2 regions of the Lysinibacillus sp. EB106-09-02-XG168 genome follow, and region 2 is predicted to be linked to the other one. Evidence: a T-box and tRNA genes for the amino acid it is inferred to sense, from the RefSeq annotation. Region 2 holds a T-box; the other holds one or more tRNA genes.
The links. The T-box of region 2 lies ahead of proS (proline--tRNA ligase). A T-box ahead of a tRNA ligase gene usually reads a tRNA of that ligase, here a tRNA-Pro.
Positions count from the first base shown of each region.

Region 1: it has a tRNA-Pro gene. The T-box ahead of proS (proline--tRNA ligase) is inferred to sense a tRNA for this amino acid. The anticodon was not compared.

Region 1 is NZ_JBYTDN010000003.1:110,019-118,148, forward strand. Features, by position in the region: rRNA gene AC3WSO_RS01690 (23S ribosomal RNA) at 1-2,628, shown strand, start outside; rRNA gene rrf (5S ribosomal RNA) at 2,745-2,860, shown strand; tRNA gene AC3WSO_RS01700 (tRNA-Val) at 2,871-2,946, shown strand; tRNA gene AC3WSO_RS01705 (tRNA-Thr) at 2,950-3,025, shown strand; tRNA gene AC3WSO_RS01710 (tRNA-Lys) at 3,032-3,107, shown strand; tRNA gene AC3WSO_RS01715 (tRNA-Leu) at 3,129-3,213, shown strand; tRNA gene AC3WSO_RS01720 (tRNA-Gly) at 3,260-3,334, shown strand; tRNA gene AC3WSO_RS01725 (tRNA-Leu) at 3,340-3,428, shown strand; tRNA gene AC3WSO_RS01730 (tRNA-Arg) at 3,446-3,522, shown strand; tRNA gene AC3WSO_RS01735 (tRNA-Pro) at 3,533-3,609, shown strand; tRNA gene AC3WSO_RS01740 (tRNA-Ala) at 3,628-3,703, shown strand; rRNA gene AC3WSO_RS01745 (16S ribosomal RNA) at 3,849-5,400, shown strand; tRNA gene AC3WSO_RS01750 (tRNA-Ile) at 5,495-5,571, shown strand; tRNA gene AC3WSO_RS01755 (tRNA-Ala) at 5,584-5,659, shown strand; rRNA gene AC3WSO_RS01760 (23S ribosomal RNA) at 5,749-8,130, shown strand, end outside.
Region 2 is NZ_JBYTDN010000003.1:2,361,802-2,369,931, reverse strand. Features, by position in the region: gene AC3WSO_RS12515 (hypothetical protein) at 1-14, opposite strand, end outside; gene AC3WSO_RS12510 (ABC transporter ATP-binding protein) at 60-752, opposite strand; gene AC3WSO_RS12505 (ABC transporter permease) at 763-2,190, opposite strand; gene proS (proline--tRNA ligase) at 2,361-3,797, opposite strand; T-box leader at 3,871-4,089, opposite strand; gene AC3WSO_RS12495 (putative bifunctional diguanylate cyclase/phosphodiesterase) at 4,245-5,945, opposite strand; gene AC3WSO_RS12490 (transcriptional regulator) at 6,322-6,492, opposite strand; gene AC3WSO_RS12485 (transcriptional regulator) at 6,898-7,047, opposite strand; partial or broken gene AC3WSO_RS12480 (Tn3 family transposase) at 7,186-7,771, opposite strand; gene AC3WSO_RS12475 (MFS transporter) at 7,903-8,130, shown strand, end outside.

The DNA.
Region 1 (8,130 bases), 2.3 Mb from region 2:
AGGACACTCTATACGGAGTTACAAAAGAGCGAGTTAGATGAAGCGACTTGGAAAGGTCCGCCAGAGCAGGTAAAAGCCCTGTAGTCGAAAGTTCGTTCTCTCCTGAGTGGATCCTGAGTACGGCGGAACACGTGAAATTCCGTCGGAATCCGGGAGGACCATCTCCCAAGGCTAAATACTACCTAGTGACCGATAGTGAACCAGTACCGTGAGGGAAAGGTGAAAAGCACCCCGGAAGGGGAGTGAAAGAGATCCTGAAACCGTGTGCCTACAAGTAGTTAGAGCCCGTTAATGGGTGATAGCGTGCCTTTTGTAGAATGAACCGGCGAGTTACGATTACGTGCGAGGTTAAGCTTTAGAAGGCGGAGCCGCAGCGAAAGCGAGTCTGAATAGGGCGAAATAGTACGTGGTCGTAGACCCGAAACCAGGTGATCTACCCATGTCCAGGGTGAAGGTGAGGTAACACTTACTGGAGGCCCGAACCCACGCACGTTGAAAAGTGCGGGGATGAGGTGTGGGTAGCGGAGAAATTCCAATCGAACTTGGAGATAGCTGGTTCTCTCCGAAATAGCTTTAGGGCTAGCCTCGTGATGAGAATACTGGAGGTAGAGCACTGTTTGGACTAGGGGGCCATCCCGGTTTACCGAATTCAGACAAACTCCGAATGCCAGATATTTATACACGGGAGTCAGACTGCGAGTGATAAGATCCGTAGTCAAAAGGGAAACAGCCCAGACCACCAGCTAAGGTCCCAAAGTAATCGTTAAGTGGAAAAGGATGTGGCGTTGCACAGACAACCAGGATGTTGGCTTAGAAGCAGCCATCATTTAAAGAGTGCGTAATAGCTCACTGGTCGAGTGACGCTGCGCCGAAAATGTATCGGGGCTAAACGATTCACCGAAGCTGTGGATTGACATCTACGATGTCAGTGGTAGGAGAGCGTTCTAAGTGCGTTGAAGTCAGATCGGAAGGACTGGTGGAGCGCTTAGAAGTGAGAATGCCGGTATGAGTAGCGAAAGACGGGTGAGAATCCCGTCCACCGTATGACTAAGGTTTCCTGAGGAAGGCTCGTCCGCTCAGGGTTAGTCGGGACCTAAGCCGAGGCCGATAGGCGTAGGCGATGGACAACAGGTTGATATTCCTGTACCACCTCCTCACCGTTTGAGAAATGGGGGGACGCAGTAGGATAGGGTAAGCGCGCTGTTGGATATGCGCGTCCAAGCAGTAAGGCGTGTGTGTAGGCAAATCCGCACACTGTAACGTTGAGCTGTGATGGCGAGTCCGTATGGACGAAGTTCCTGATTTCACACTGCCAAGAAAAGCCTCTATCGAGGTGAGAGGTGCCCGTACCGCAAACCGACACAGGTAGTCGAGGAGAGAATCCTAAGGTGTGCGAGAGAACTCTCGTTAAGGAACTCGGCAAAATGACCCCGTAACTTCGGGAGAAGGGGTGCTCTTGAGCGTGCAAGCGCATGAGAGCCGCAGTGAATAGGCCCAGGCGACTGTTTAGCAAAAACACAGGTCTCTGCAAAACCGTAAGGTGACGTATAGGGGCTGACGCCTGCCCGGTGCTGGAAGGTTAAGAGGAGTGGTTAGCGCAAGCGAAGCTGCGAATTGAAGCCCCAGTAAACGGCGGCCGTAACTATAACGGTCCTAAGGTAGCGAAATTCCTTGTCGGGTAAGTTCCGACCCGCACGAAAGGCGTAACGATCTGGGCACTGTCTCAACGAGAGACTCGGTGAAATTATAGTACCTGTGAAGATGCAGGTTACCCGCGACAGGACGGAAAGACCCCGTGGAGCTTTACTGTAGCCTGATATTGAATTTTGGTACAACTTGTACAGGATAGGTAGGAGCCAGAGATCTCGGAGCGCCAGCTTCGAAGGAGGCGTCGGTGGGATACTACCCTGGTTGTATTGAAATTCTAACCCATGCCCCTTAGCGGGGCAGGAGACAGTGTCAGGCGGACAGTTTGACTGGGGCGGTCGCCTCCTAAAAGGTAACGGAGGCGCCCAAAGGTTCCCTCAGAATGGTTGGAAATCATTCGTAGAGTGTAAAGGCACAAGGGAGCTTGACTGCGAGACCTACAAGTCGAGCAGGGTCGAAAGACGGGCTTAGTGATCCGGTGGTTCCGCATGGAAGGGCCATCGCTCAACGGATAAAAGCTACCCCGGGGATAACAGGCTTATCTCCCCCAAGAGTCCACATCGACGGGGAGGTTTGGCACCTCGATGTCGGCTCATCGCATCCTGGGGCTGTAGTCGGTCCCAAGGGTTGGGCTGTTCGCCCATTAAAGCGGTACGCGAGCTGGGTTCAGAACGTCGTGAGACAGTTCGGTCCCTATCCGTCGTGGGCGTAGGAAATTTGAGAGGAGCTGTCCTTAGTACGAGAGGACCGGGATGGACACACCGCTGGTGTACCAGTTGTCTTGCCAAAGGCATCGCTGGGTAGCTATGTGTGGACGGGATAAGTGCTGAAAGCATCTAAGCATGAAGCCCCCCTCAAGATGAGATTTCCCATTACGCAAGTAAGTAAGATCCCTCAAAGACGATGAGGTAGATAGGTTCGAGGTGGAAGTGTGGTGACACATGGAGCTGACGAATACTAATCGATCGAGGACTTAACCAAAATGTTTGAAACATTCAATGCACCGTTTATCCAGTTTTGAAAGAACAAGAAAGTTTTTTAAAAAAAGCTTGCAATTATAACAAAATGTGTTATAATAAATCTTGTCTTTAAAATAGTCTAGTGATGATGGCAAAGAGGTCACACCCGTTCCCATACCGAACACGGAAGTTAAGCTCTTTAGCGCCGATGGTAGTTGGGGGCTTCCCCCTGCGAGAGTAGGACGTCGCTAGGCGTAATACCCAGGAGGATTAGCTCAGCTGGGAGAGCACCTGCCTTACAAGCAGGGGGTCGGCGGTTCGAGCCCGTCATCCTCCACCATTTGCCGGTGTAGCTCAGTTGGTAGAGCAACTGACTTGTAATCAGTAGGTCGTGGGTTCGACTCCTATCGCCGGCACCATAGTTTGAGCCATTAGCTCAGTTGGTAGAGCATCTGACTTTTAATCAGAGGGTCGAAGGTTCGAGTCCTTCATGGCTCACCATTTAAATTGCCAACAAAATATGCGGGTGTGGCGGAATTGGCAGACGCACTAGACTTAGGATCTAGCGCCGCAAGGCGTGGGGGTTCGACTCCCTTCACCCGCACCATATTTTAAATTTAATAATTGCCAGGATAAATAAATCTTATGCACATGCGGAAGTAGTTCAGTGGTAGAACACCACCTTGCCAAGGTGGGGGTCGCGAGTTCGAACCTCGTCTTCCGCTCCAAATGTGCCGGGGTGGCGGAACTGGCAGACGCACAGGACTTAAAATCCTGCGGTAGGTGACTACCGTGCCGGTTCGATTCCGGCCCTCGGCACCATTTTATTTTAATAATTAGCGCCCGTAGCTCAATTGGATAGAGCGTCTGACTACGGATCAGAAGGTTATGGGTTCGACTCCTGTCGGGCGCGCCAATATAACAAACGGGAAGTAGCTCAGCTTGGTAGAGCACTTGGTTTGGGACCAAGGGGTCGCAGGTTCGAATCCTGTCTTCCCGACCATTTCCTAAAAATATCTATGGGGCCTTAGCTCAGCTGGGAGAGCGCCTGCCTTGCACGCAGGAGGTCAGCGGTTCGATCCCGCTAGGCTCCACCAATTAAAACAAATGAACCTTGAAAACTGAACAAGCAAAACGTAATCAATAAAGTTTTTAGTAGCTAACCTTGAGTTAGTGAACGAAACAAAATTTTGGACATCAAACATGATGCCAGCAAAACAATTTGAGCTAATCAAATTTCTTTTTATGGAGAGTTTGATCCTGGCTCAGGACGAACGCTGGCGGCGTGCCTAATACATGCAAGTCGAGCGAACAGATAAGGAGCTTGCTCCTTTGACGTTAGCGGCGGACGGGTGAGTAACACGTGGGCAACCTACCTTATAGTTTGGGATAACTCCGGGAAACCGGGGCTAATACCGAATAATCTATTTTACTTCATAGTGAAATACTGAAAGACGGTCTCGGCTGTCGCTATAAGATGGGCCCGCGGCGCATTAGCTAGTTGGTGAGGTAACGGCTCACCAAGGCGACGATGCGTAGCCGACCTGAGAGGGTGATCGGCCACACTGGGACTGAGACACGGCCCAGACTCCTACGGGAGGCAGCAGTAGGGAATCTTCCACAATGGGCGAAAGCCTGATGGAGCAACGCCGCGTGAGTGAAGAAGGTTTTCGGATCGTAAAACTCTGTTGTAAGGGAAGAACAAGTACAGTAGTAACTGGCTGTACCTTGACGGTACCTTATTAGAAAGCCACGGCTAACTACGTGCCAGCAGCCGCGGTAATACGTAGGTGGCAAGCGTTGTCCGGAATTATTGGGCGTAAAGCGCGCGCAGGCGGTCCTTTAAGTCTGATGTGAAAGCCCACGGCTCAACCGTGGAGGGTCATTGGAAACTGGGGGACTTGAGTGCAGAAGAGGAAAGTGGAATTCCAAGTGTAGCGGTGAAATGCGTAGAGATTTGGAGGAACACCAGTGGCGAAGGCGACTTTCTGGTCTGTAACTGACGCTGAGGCGCGAAAGCGTGGGGAGCAAACAGGATTAGATACCCTGGTAGTCCACGCCGTAAACGATGAGTGCTAAGTGTTAGGGGGTTTCCGCCCCTTAGTGCTGCAGCTAACGCATTAAGCACTCCGCCTGGGGAGTACGGTCGCAAGACTGAAACTCAAAGGAATTGACGGGGGCCCGCACAAGCGGTGGAGCATGTGGTTTAATTCGAAGCAACGCGAAGAACCTTACCAGGTCTTGACATCCCGTTGACCACTGTAGAGATATGGTTTTCCCTTCGGGGACAACGGTGACAGGTGGTGCATGGTTGTCGTCAGCTCGTGTCGTGAGATGTTGGGTTAAGTCCCGCAACGAGCGCAACCCTTGATCTTAGTTGCCATCATTTAGTTGGGCACTCTAAGGTGACTGCCGGTGACAAACCGGAGGAAGGTGGGGATGACGTCAAATCATCATGCCCCTTATGACCTGGGCTACACACGTGCTACAATGGACGATACAAACGGTTGCCAACTCGCGAGAGGGAGCTAATCCGATAAAGTCGTTCTCAGTTCGGATTGTAGGCTGCAACTCGCCTACATGAAGCCGGAATCGCTAGTAATCGCGGATCAGCATGCCGCGGTGAATACGTTCCCGGGCCTTGTACACACCGCCCGTCACACCACGAGAGTTTGTAACACCCGAAGTCGGTGGGGTAACCTTTTGGAGCCAGCCGCCGAAGGTGGGATAGATGATTGGGGTGAAGTCGTAACAAGGTAGCCGTATCGGAAGGTGCGGCTGGATCACCTCCTTTCTAAGGATATTTTCGGAATACAAACCTAGGGTTTGTAAGATTACGTTTTGCGTTCAGTTTTGAAGGTTTATGACTAAATATAAAACTTCTAAGAGGGCCTATAGCTCAGCTGGTTAGAGCGCACGCCTGATAAGCGTGAGGTCGATGGTTCGAGTCCATTTAGGCCCACCATATATACCTCTTGGGGCCTTAGCTCAGCTGGGAGAGCGCCTGCCTTGCACGCAGGAGGTCAGCGGTTCGATCCCGCTAGGCTCCACCAATTATTGTTCTTTGAAAACTGGATAAAACGACATTGAAATAGTAACAAACACATTTATTTTTTAAGTTTTTTTATAGGCTTAATAACTTGGTTAAGTTATTAAGGGCGCACGGCGAATGCCTTGGCACTAGGAGCCGATGAAGGACGGCACTAACACCGATATGCTTCGGGGAGCTGTAAGTGAGCTTTGATCCGGAGATTTCCGAATGGGGGAACCCACTACGTTTAATCGCGTAGTATCTTGACGTGAATACATAGCGTCTTGAAGGCAGACCCAGGGAACTGAAACATCTAAGTACCTGGAGGAAGAGAAAGAAAAATCGATTCCCTGAGTAGCGGCGAGCGAAACGGGAAGAGCCCAAACCAAGAGGCTTGCCTCTTGGGGTTGTAGGACACTCTATACGGAGTTACAAAAGAGCGAGTTAGATGAAGCGACTTGGAAAGGTCCGCCAGAGCAGGTAAAAGCCCTGTAGTCGAAAGTTCGTTCTCTCCTGAGTGGATCCTGAGTACGGCGGAACACGTGAAATTCCGTCGGAATCCGGGAGGACCATCTCCCAAGGCTAAATACTACCTAGTGACCGATAGTGAACCAGTACCGTGAGGGAAAGGTGAAAAGCACCCCGGAAGGGGAGTGAAAGAGATCCTGAAACCGTGTGCCTACAAGTAGTTAGAGCCCGTTAATGGGTGATAGCGTGCCTTTTGTAGAATGAACCGGCGAGTTACGATTACGTGCGAGGTTAAGCTTTAGAAGGCGGAGCCGCAGCGAAAGCGAGTCTGAATAGGGCGAAATAGTACGTGGTCGTAGACCCGAAACCAGGTGATCTACCCATGTCCAGGGTGAAGGTGAGGTAACACTTACTGGAGGCCCGAACCCACGCACGTTGAAAAGTGCGGGGATGAGGTGTGGGTAGCGGAGAAATTCCAATCGAACTTGGAGATAGCTGGTTCTCTCCGAAATAGCTTTAGGGCTAGCCTCGTGATGAGAATACTGGAGGTAGAGCACTGTTTGGACTAGGGGGCCATCCCGGTTTACCGAATTCAGACAAACTCCGAATGCCAGATATTTATACACGGGAGTCAGACTGCGAGTGATAAGATCCGTAGTCAAAAGGGAAACAGCCCAGACCACCAGCTAAGGTCCCAAAGTAATCGTTAAGTGGAAAAGGATGTGGCGTTGCACAGACAACCAGGATGTTGGCTTAGAAGCAGCCATCATTTAAAGAGTGCGTAATAGCTCACTGGTCGAGTGACGCTGCGCCGAAAATGTATCGGGGCTAAACGATTCACCGAAGCTGTGGATTGACATCTACGATGTCAGTGGTAGGAGAGCGTTCTAAGTGCGTTGAAGTCAGATCGGAAGGACTGGTGGAGCGCTTAGAAGTGAGAATGCCGGTATGAGTAGCGAAAGACGGGTGAGAATCCCGTCCACCGTATGACTAAGGTTTCCTGAGGAAGGCTCGTCCGCTCAGGGTTAGTCGGGACCTAAGCCGAGGCCGATAGGCGTAGGCGATGGACAACAGGTTGATATTCCTGTACCACCTCCTCACCGTTTGAGAAATGGGGGGACGCAGTAGGATAGGGTAAGCGCGCTGTTGGATATGCGCGTCCAAGCAGTAAGGCGTGTGTGTAGGCAAATCCGCACACTGTAACGTTGAGCTGTGATGGCGAGTCCGTATGGACGAAGTTCCTGATTTCACACTGCCAAGAAAAGCCTCTATCGAGGTGAGAGGTGCCCGTACCGCAAACCGACACAGGTAGTCGAGGAGAGAATCCTAAGGTGTGCGAGAGAACTCTCGTTAAGGAACTCGGCAAAATGACCCCGTAACTTCGGGAGAAGGGGTGCTCTTGAGCGTGCAAGCGCATGAGAGCCGCAGTGAATAGGCCCAGGCGACTGTTTAGCAAAAACACAGGTCTCTGCAAAACCGTAAGGTGACGTATAGGGGCTGACGCCTGCCCGGTGCTGGAAGGTTAAGAGGAGTGGTTAGCGCAAGCGAAGCTGCGAATTGAAGCCCCAGTAAACGGCGGCCGTAACTATAACGGTCCTAAGGTAGCGAAATTCCTTGTCGGGTAAGTTCCGACCCGCACGAAAGGCGTAACGATCTGGGCACTGTCTCAACGAGAGACTCGGTGAAATTATAGTACCTGTGAAGATGCAGGTTACCCGCGACAGGACGGAAAGACCCCGTGGAGCTTTACTGTAGCCTGATATTGAATTTTGGTACAACTTGTACAGGATAGGTAGGAGCCAGAGATCTCGGAGCGCCAGCTTCGAAGGAGGCGTCGGTGGGATACTACCCTGGTTGTATTGAAATTCTAACCCATGCCCCTTAGCGGGGCAGGAGACAGTGTCAGGCGGACAGTTTGACTGGGGCGGTCGCCTCCTAAAAGGTAACGGAGGCGCCCAAAGGTTCCCTCAGAATGGTTGGAAATCATTCGTAGAGTGTAAAGGCACAAGGGAGCTTGACTGCGAG
Region 2 (8,130 bases):
ATTTTCGTCCACATTTTTTTCACTCCAATTTTACATTTTAAAAGATTTTCTATAAAATTTTATTCCCGTTTCTTCTTCAAACTTTTACAAACCAAATTTTGATTTTCAAGATACACTACCTTATCAGATTGTTTAGCGACTTCCTGGGAATGAGTGACAACGATAATACATTTGTTTTCTTTATGAGCTAGTTCTTTAAACAATTTTACAATTTCATCCGAAGTATTCTCATCTAAATTACCGGTCGGTTCATCCGCAATTAATAAATCTACTTCACAAGATAATGCACGAGCTATTGCTACACGCTGTTGTTGACCGCCGCTAAGCTGTAACACCTTTCTTTTCGCTTCGATTTCCGACAAGCCAACCATTTCTAATAATTCAAGCGCTCTTCTTTTTTTATCATTTATGTTAACTCCTGTAATCTCCATTGCCGTGACGACATTTTGAAGTGCCGTCATATACGTAATGAGATTATAAGATTGAAAGATGATCGAAACATATTTATTTCTATATTTATCTAATCCAATTTTCCGTATATCTTTTCCTTTGTAAAGTACATGTCCTTCTTTTGGGTTATCTAATCCACTTGCTAAACTAAGTGCGGTTGTTTTTCCTGAACCTGATGGACCTAAAATGCTATAGAAACATCCTGTTTCAAAGGTGAAATTTACATTCTCTAACAAAGTATTCTTCTTATTATTACTTTGATAATAGTAAAATAGATTTTTAAATTGTAATATAGTGTCCATGTGACTCCTCCTACTCATCTTTTAATAGAATTTCTTTTGGATTTAAACGAAGAATTGATAATGCTGGAAGAAGTGTTGATAAAATCGCGATTAATAACCCTAATGCACCTAAATTCAACACATCTTGTGATGATATACTTACATCAATATCGTCGATAGGCTCTACATCCTTATCTTGTTTATTCATACTTCCAAACGTAAATCCTAAAGTATTTGATTCTTGTTGTTGATCTTCGGCAGCAATAACTTCTTGCTGTAATAAACTGTCTCCCATTTTTTGAGACACTGTTTTTCCTGTAATGATAGAAATGCCAAATGCTAGTACAGCTATACATAGTACTTCTACTAACAGTTGTCCTATTAATTTCCTCTTTTTTTCACCGATTGCCAATAGAATACCTAATTCCTTACGTCGCTCTTTTATGGTCAACATGATAATAAGACCTAATATAATGGATCCAGCTATGGATACTAAATAAACAATCATTTTGGAAGTAGCGGCAATATTCTCGATAGGGCCTACCATTTTTTGATATAAAGCATCATGTGCATCTAGCTTAAATAAATCAAAATCAATATTTGTTTTCTTTGCCTCGGCTTTAAAATCTTGAATATTCTCTGGATCATTTAAGTAGTAAATTGCTTCGTTAATAGATACACCCTTTTTATCACTTTCTTCAGACATTTCTTTCGTCGCGTCATAAGTAGTGTATACTTTGTTAGATGGGTGCATCATAGCTGGTAAATTTTCATCGAAGTCAGTTATCCCGGAATTTTTGTATATCCCTATTATTTCCAACTCAACTTCCGATGTTTCATCAGTTGATTTAATCTTTAACTTATCACCAACTTGAAGCTCGTTTTCTTCGGCTAACCGTTTTTCAATCAGAGCTACTTTCTTATTCACATCCTCTGATTCAATTGAACGACCGTCAATCATTTCATTCGTTCCATCTGTAAATTCTTGCAATAAATCGGAACTTTTTACGCCTTGGATAAATGTATTAGGCATTTTCATATTTCCAGAGTGACTACCACCTACTGCTCCAACTACCCCTTCATCATCCGTTCCACTATTAATAGGTGCAAAATCATCTGCTACAAGCATGTCACTTTTAAGATAGTTGTAGTCTATTACATAAGGTGATTTAGCTAACTGATCTGCTTCATCAGCAAAAAGTTCAGGGTGTTGTATTTTTCCATTTGGATTCTCTTGTCGCTGTTTCTCTACATTTTCCATAAGCTTCTCTTCGTCCATTCTAAGACTCACGTCAACACCTAATGTTTGTCTAGCGTGATCATTCGCCTTTTGTGAGACATTTTGAATAGCGAAACCCGCTAATACTAAATTGGAAACTACTAAAAATACAGTAAATAATATTAGCGATTTCCCTTTCCTTGCTTTAACACTTAAAAATGCTCGTTTGATAAAATTCATTTTTATTACCTCCTTGATAGCTATACTATAAATGGGTAACCTGTAGTTTATATGGAGATACTGCGGAGTTTATCTAGAGATTATTTAAATATAAAATAAGCTTGTTTCTCAAAATGCGAGAAACAAGCTTATTTTATTTGAATATTATCCGTTTTCAAACTCTTCAATGATTAATATGCCTGAGCAAACCAAACTTTATGCTTCGCTTCGTTGCCACAGCAAATACAAGTAGTTTTTGTAGTTGGTGGGTTAAACGGAATGTTACGAGAAGTATATTTTGTCTCCTCTTTCACTTTTTCCTCGCATGCATCATCTCCACACCATCCAGCAAGAATCCAGCCTGGTATAGATCCGTTTTCTTTGGACGTGTTAATATGCTGCTGTAATTCCTGTAGTGTATCAATCGTAGTATGAGCGTTTTCATCACGGAATGTACGTGCTTTTTCAAATAAACGCGTTTGCATAGTTGTTAGTTCTAACTCAATGGCTGAAATAATGTTATTCAGGTCAATGGATTGCTTCTCATCTTCATCTCGTGCTTTTAACAATGCCTGGTTTTTCTCTAAATCACGAGGTCCTAGTTCAATACGAATCGGTACACCTTTTAATTCCCATTCGTTAAATTTGAAGCCAGGTGATTGGTCCGAATCATCTAAACGAACTCGAATTTCCTTCTTTTTAAGGGCTGCGAAGATGTCATCTAGTTTCTCTATAATTTCAGGGTTCTTTTTCCATGGACCTACAGGTATTAAGACAACTTGGGTTGGTGCAATTCGTGGCGGTAAAATAAGCCCCTGTTCATCACCGTGAACCATAATGACAGAACCGATTAAGCGTGTGGAAGTCCCCCAAGATGTTGTGTGTACATGTTCATGCTGATTAGCTTTGTTTAAATACTTAATATCAAATGCTTCAGCGAATTTTGTCCCTAAATAATGAGAAGTACCAGCTTGTACGGCCTTGCCATTTTTCATCATTGCTTCAATTGAAAATGTATCAACCGCTCCTGCAAAACGTTCTGAAGGTGTTTTTTGTCCATCATAGACAGGGATTGCAAGTAAATCCTCAACTACCTCTTTATAGATCGTTAACATTTGCTTGGTTTCTTTACGTGCATCTTCTTCATCGACATGCGCTGTATGGCCTTCTTGCCACAAAAATTCAGAAGTTCGAATGAACGGAAGTGTTTTCTTTTCCCAACGAAAAACATTTGCCCATTGATTAATGAGGACCGGTAAATCACGATAACTTTTGATCCAATTTGAATATAAGTGTCCAATCATCGTTTCAGATGTCGGGCGAAGTGCTAAACGTTCTTCTAATTTCTCGCCTGCTGCTTCCGTTACCCAAGGAAGCTCTGGTGAGAAACCTTCGATATGATCTTTTTCTTTTTGAAAAAAAGATTCAGGGATTAGCATAGGGAAATAAGCGTTGCGATGGCCTGTTTCTTTAAAACGGCGGTCCATTTCTTCCTGAATATGTTCCCAAATCTCATAGCCGTCCGGTTTAAATGCGATACAGCCTCGGACCGGTGTATAATCCATTAAGTCTGCCTTTTGAATTGTTTCAATGTACCATTTTGAAAAATCATTTTGTTGTTTCGTCATGTTCTTTCCTCCATTTCGATTAGGTGTTTGCCACCTATTGAATAAAAACGAAAAAACACAAAGCTGTCCTTAAAATAAGGACGTCTTTGTGCCGAATTAACGTGGTACCACCTTGAATTTAGTTTTAAAAACATCTTAAAACCCTCAAACGTTTTGTAACGAAAACGACTCGGTTATGTTTGCATAACATCTCCGTGGTAGGTTTCAGATAGAAGCGGTGATATAGCTCTCAACATTTGCTATATTTTCTGTTTCACAATTCTACCTTACTTGGCCACATCATCAATTTATATTGTATATAACTTTAGCAAAACAGTTAAATAATTTCAAATATTAATAATTATTTTTCGGAAAATATCTAAAAATTAACATTACTCCAGTGCGAAATATCACTTTTAATAACAAAGGATTTTTCAGCAGTTGATTTTTCACAAAGACTTACTATAATTATTTACTCTCAACTATTAACTGCGCAAAGTCATCTACCGATAGTGGTTTACTGAAATAATAGCCTTGTACATACTCACAGCCATGTTCACGCAGCACTTTTAATTCTGCTTCTTCCTCTACGCCTTCAGCTACTACTTGAAGATTTAGGGCATGTGCAAGAGAGATCATAGCTGAAATCATGGCAATGCCTGATTTTTCAGGTAAAATATCACGGACGAATGCACGATCTATTTTTAAAACATCTACTGGGAATGTTTTTAAGTAATTGAGCGACGAGTAACCTGTTCCGAAATCATCTAAAGAAATCGTAATACCGAGTGCTCTTAATTGGTTAATAGTATTGATCAAGTCTTCGGTATAATCCAACATACTCATCTCAGTAATTTCTATTTCTAATAAGTGTGGATCGATTTTAGTTTCTGTCATAATTTCGCGTACCATTTTGACAAAGCCTGTCGTACTAATATGAATCGGAGAAATGTTTACGGCAACACGTAAGTTTAAATTATGTACCTCGTTCCAAGCGCGTGCCTGGGCGGATGCTTTTCTTAACACCCATACCCCTATATCATTTATAAGCCCACATTCTTCAGCAAATGGAATAAAGTGATCCGGAGGTATATGACCAAGTACAGGATCATGCCAACGAAGTAAAGCCTCCATGCCAATGATTGTATTCGTTTTTAAATCAATCTTTGGTTGATAATGTAATTCTAAAATATCCTTCTTTAACGCTTGATGTAATTTTGTTTCAAGTAATAGCCATTTATCATTGATTTCATCCATAGTAGGTCGATATAAGCGATATTGATTACCACGGGAAGATTTCGCAGCATACATTGCAATATCTGCATTTTTCAATAATTCCTCCACAGAGTTTGCATGATCTGGAAAAATACTAATTCCAACACTAATACTAGCGTAAAATTCATACGTATTCACGATAAAACTCTCATTAAAGACGCTAATTATTTCCTCAGCCTTCTCTTCAATACGGTCAACATCGTTTATTATAATTACAAATTCATCACTATTGTGGCGGTAGATAGAATTCGATGTGTAATCCACGTTGCGTAGGCGATGTGCCATTTCCACTAAGAACAGATCCCCGATGATATGACCAAGTCCATCGTTAATGTTTTTAAAACGATTTACATCAATAAAAAATAACGCAAACTTCTCACCTGTACGTCGAGATTGATGGAATTCGTTTTCTAAACGTTGCTCTAACTTACGACGATTTGGTAGCCCTGTTAATTCATCGTGATAGGCAATATGAGTAATCTTTTTGATATCTTTTTGTGCAGTTATGTCGACTCGAATAGCAATATATTGATATGGTTTACCATTGTCATCAAGAAAAGGAAAAATCGTCGTCTTCACCCAGTATAGACTACCGTCCTTTGCGCGATTACATACCTCGCCATTCCACATGTCACCCTTACCTATCGTTTTCCACATCTCTCTAAAGAAAGATCGTGGATGGTAACCTGAATTCAGTAAACGGTGATCTTGCCCTAATAATTCTTCACGTGTATATTTAGAAATTTTGCAAAAATGATCATTAACAAACGTAATTTTCCCAGTTCGGTCTGTGATTGCCACAATGATTGAACTATTCATTGCTGAAAAAATATCTTGTAATTCTTTCAGACTATAGTGAACTTGATTAATACTACTAGGCGTGATATTCATCATTTACATTCTCCGTTCATTAGAAGGGTTTGGTACTTTTGCTTTATAAAAAGCGGGGTATGGGATATCGCCCTTTATTATGTAATTATATTATAGTATTAGAAAAGCGGTTAATTCAACCCAAATATTCAAACGTTTAAATCTATATTTAAATGATTTTTGTTAGAACAGACTCAAAAAACAAGGTCTTTTAACTCATTTAACACGCTTGTTTTGGAATACACTAAGTACCTTAGTCCATTTATATGTTACGTTTAGCCTATTCATTTCTCAACTGAATGATCGGTCTGTATTTTCAGATACTTGAATAATTACTTCATTTATGATAATTACTAAAAATACCTTACTGTCATAACTAGGCAGTAAGGTATTTTATAAGCTAAAAGACTTCATATTCTATTGGACCTCCCAATGTTTTGGCTCGTTCATTGTAGGCATCAAGTTGCTCTTGAGATAAGGTCAACATATAATAGTGAAAATTGATGGGTTCTAAACCGTGTTTCTCACATACTTGTCGGTAAAAATCATAGCCTTCGCGATATTTTGTCATCCTAATACTTCCTTCCATTTGTGCAACTTCATTAAAATAGTCTAGTCTTTTTTCAATCAATTTCGCCTTGGCGTAATTGATTATGGATTTTGAATTGTGATCGCACAATTCCTTCTTTTAAAAATCAGTGATATCAAATCTTCAAAGGTGAATGTCTTCTACTGAATGAAGAAAAAATTTCGTATCCAGTTTTATATAAAGAAATTCGCATCCCCTTTCCTTTGTTATATAACAGATTAATTATTTTTTAATAATATATAACAGTTTCTTTGGTACGTCAATAAATTATCTGATATTTCTTTCAAATAGTTGAAAGCCCAGTCCATTTTAATTAGTATGGCTGGGCTTTTCATAAAATATTCACGTCGGCGTCCGTTCTAATCACATCCTTTAATCTTAAACCTTTTAAATACCTAGTTGTTTTGCTTGCATATTATAAGCTGAAAGTTGCTGCTGTGATAACTTTAGCACATAATAGCGGAAAGAAATTGGCTCTAACCCATAACGTTCACACATCTCACAATAAAACTCATAACCATCACGATACTTTGACATTTGAATTCCTCCTAAAAACAAACTGTTTTATAACAGTTGTTATTATTTCTTTTTTAATATATAACAGATAATTCGTTTCGTCAAGCTTTACAATTTGGGGTACCTTCAGGAAAATGCGGATTTACAACGCTAAGCCTTTCTCTCTGGCATATAATCTTCGATTGATAAACTAACTGATAACCTCGTATTTCCCTTCGTTTGATTCCATGTATCCTCTGAAAACAAATATTTCTCAAAATCTCTTTATTGTCTACTGCCCACAATGGATACATCACCAGCCCGAACATGTTCCCTTAGTTCTGTTAAGACAGCCATTTCATAATAATGACGATTGATTGTACCGTCATCCTCATATAAGTGTTTTTCCAACGCTTTGAGATAAAGTCCACAGGTGAGTCGTCAGGTACTTTTCGCTTTCCAGATTTCCTCGGATAATCTCTACAGATTGTATAAGTGATTCATTTCCCTTTGTAGAATGAAATTCCAATACCTTTAATAGCGTTGGCGTGTATTTTCTAAGTGAATAAAATCGTTTTTGCAGTAAGTCTAAATAATCATAGTCGGCAGGACGTGAGAGCTTATGAGCTTCTTCTACCGAAAAGACAAAAGAATTCCATCCAATAACGAATTCTAAAACCTCAAATATGTCTAATTTTTCTTCTTTTACTTTGATTAAAGCTTGTCCGGTGTTCATAAAGTGTATAACCTTTCCACCCATCTTTTTACAGGTTTTGGAACATTTTATAGCTTGGTAAATATTAACGTGTTATCATTTGATTAAAAGGGAGTTATTTAATTTTGTTCGTCAATCGGGCCATTTTATCGAATAGCTTGCATATATAGGAGTACATCATTATGAGGTTAAATATTATTAATAAAGATTTCTCGTCAATGTGGTTATCTAATTTACTATCCATTTTGAATGGAAGATTCAGAGAACTAGTTATACCATTAATTGTGTTGGGTTTAACTAATTCCCCTTTAGTAACAGGACTGGTTGCACTTTCGCAACAGCTTGGAACAGTATTACTTGCGATTCCTATAGGCACATGGGTAGAGAAGAAAAACAAAGTCCGAGTAGCC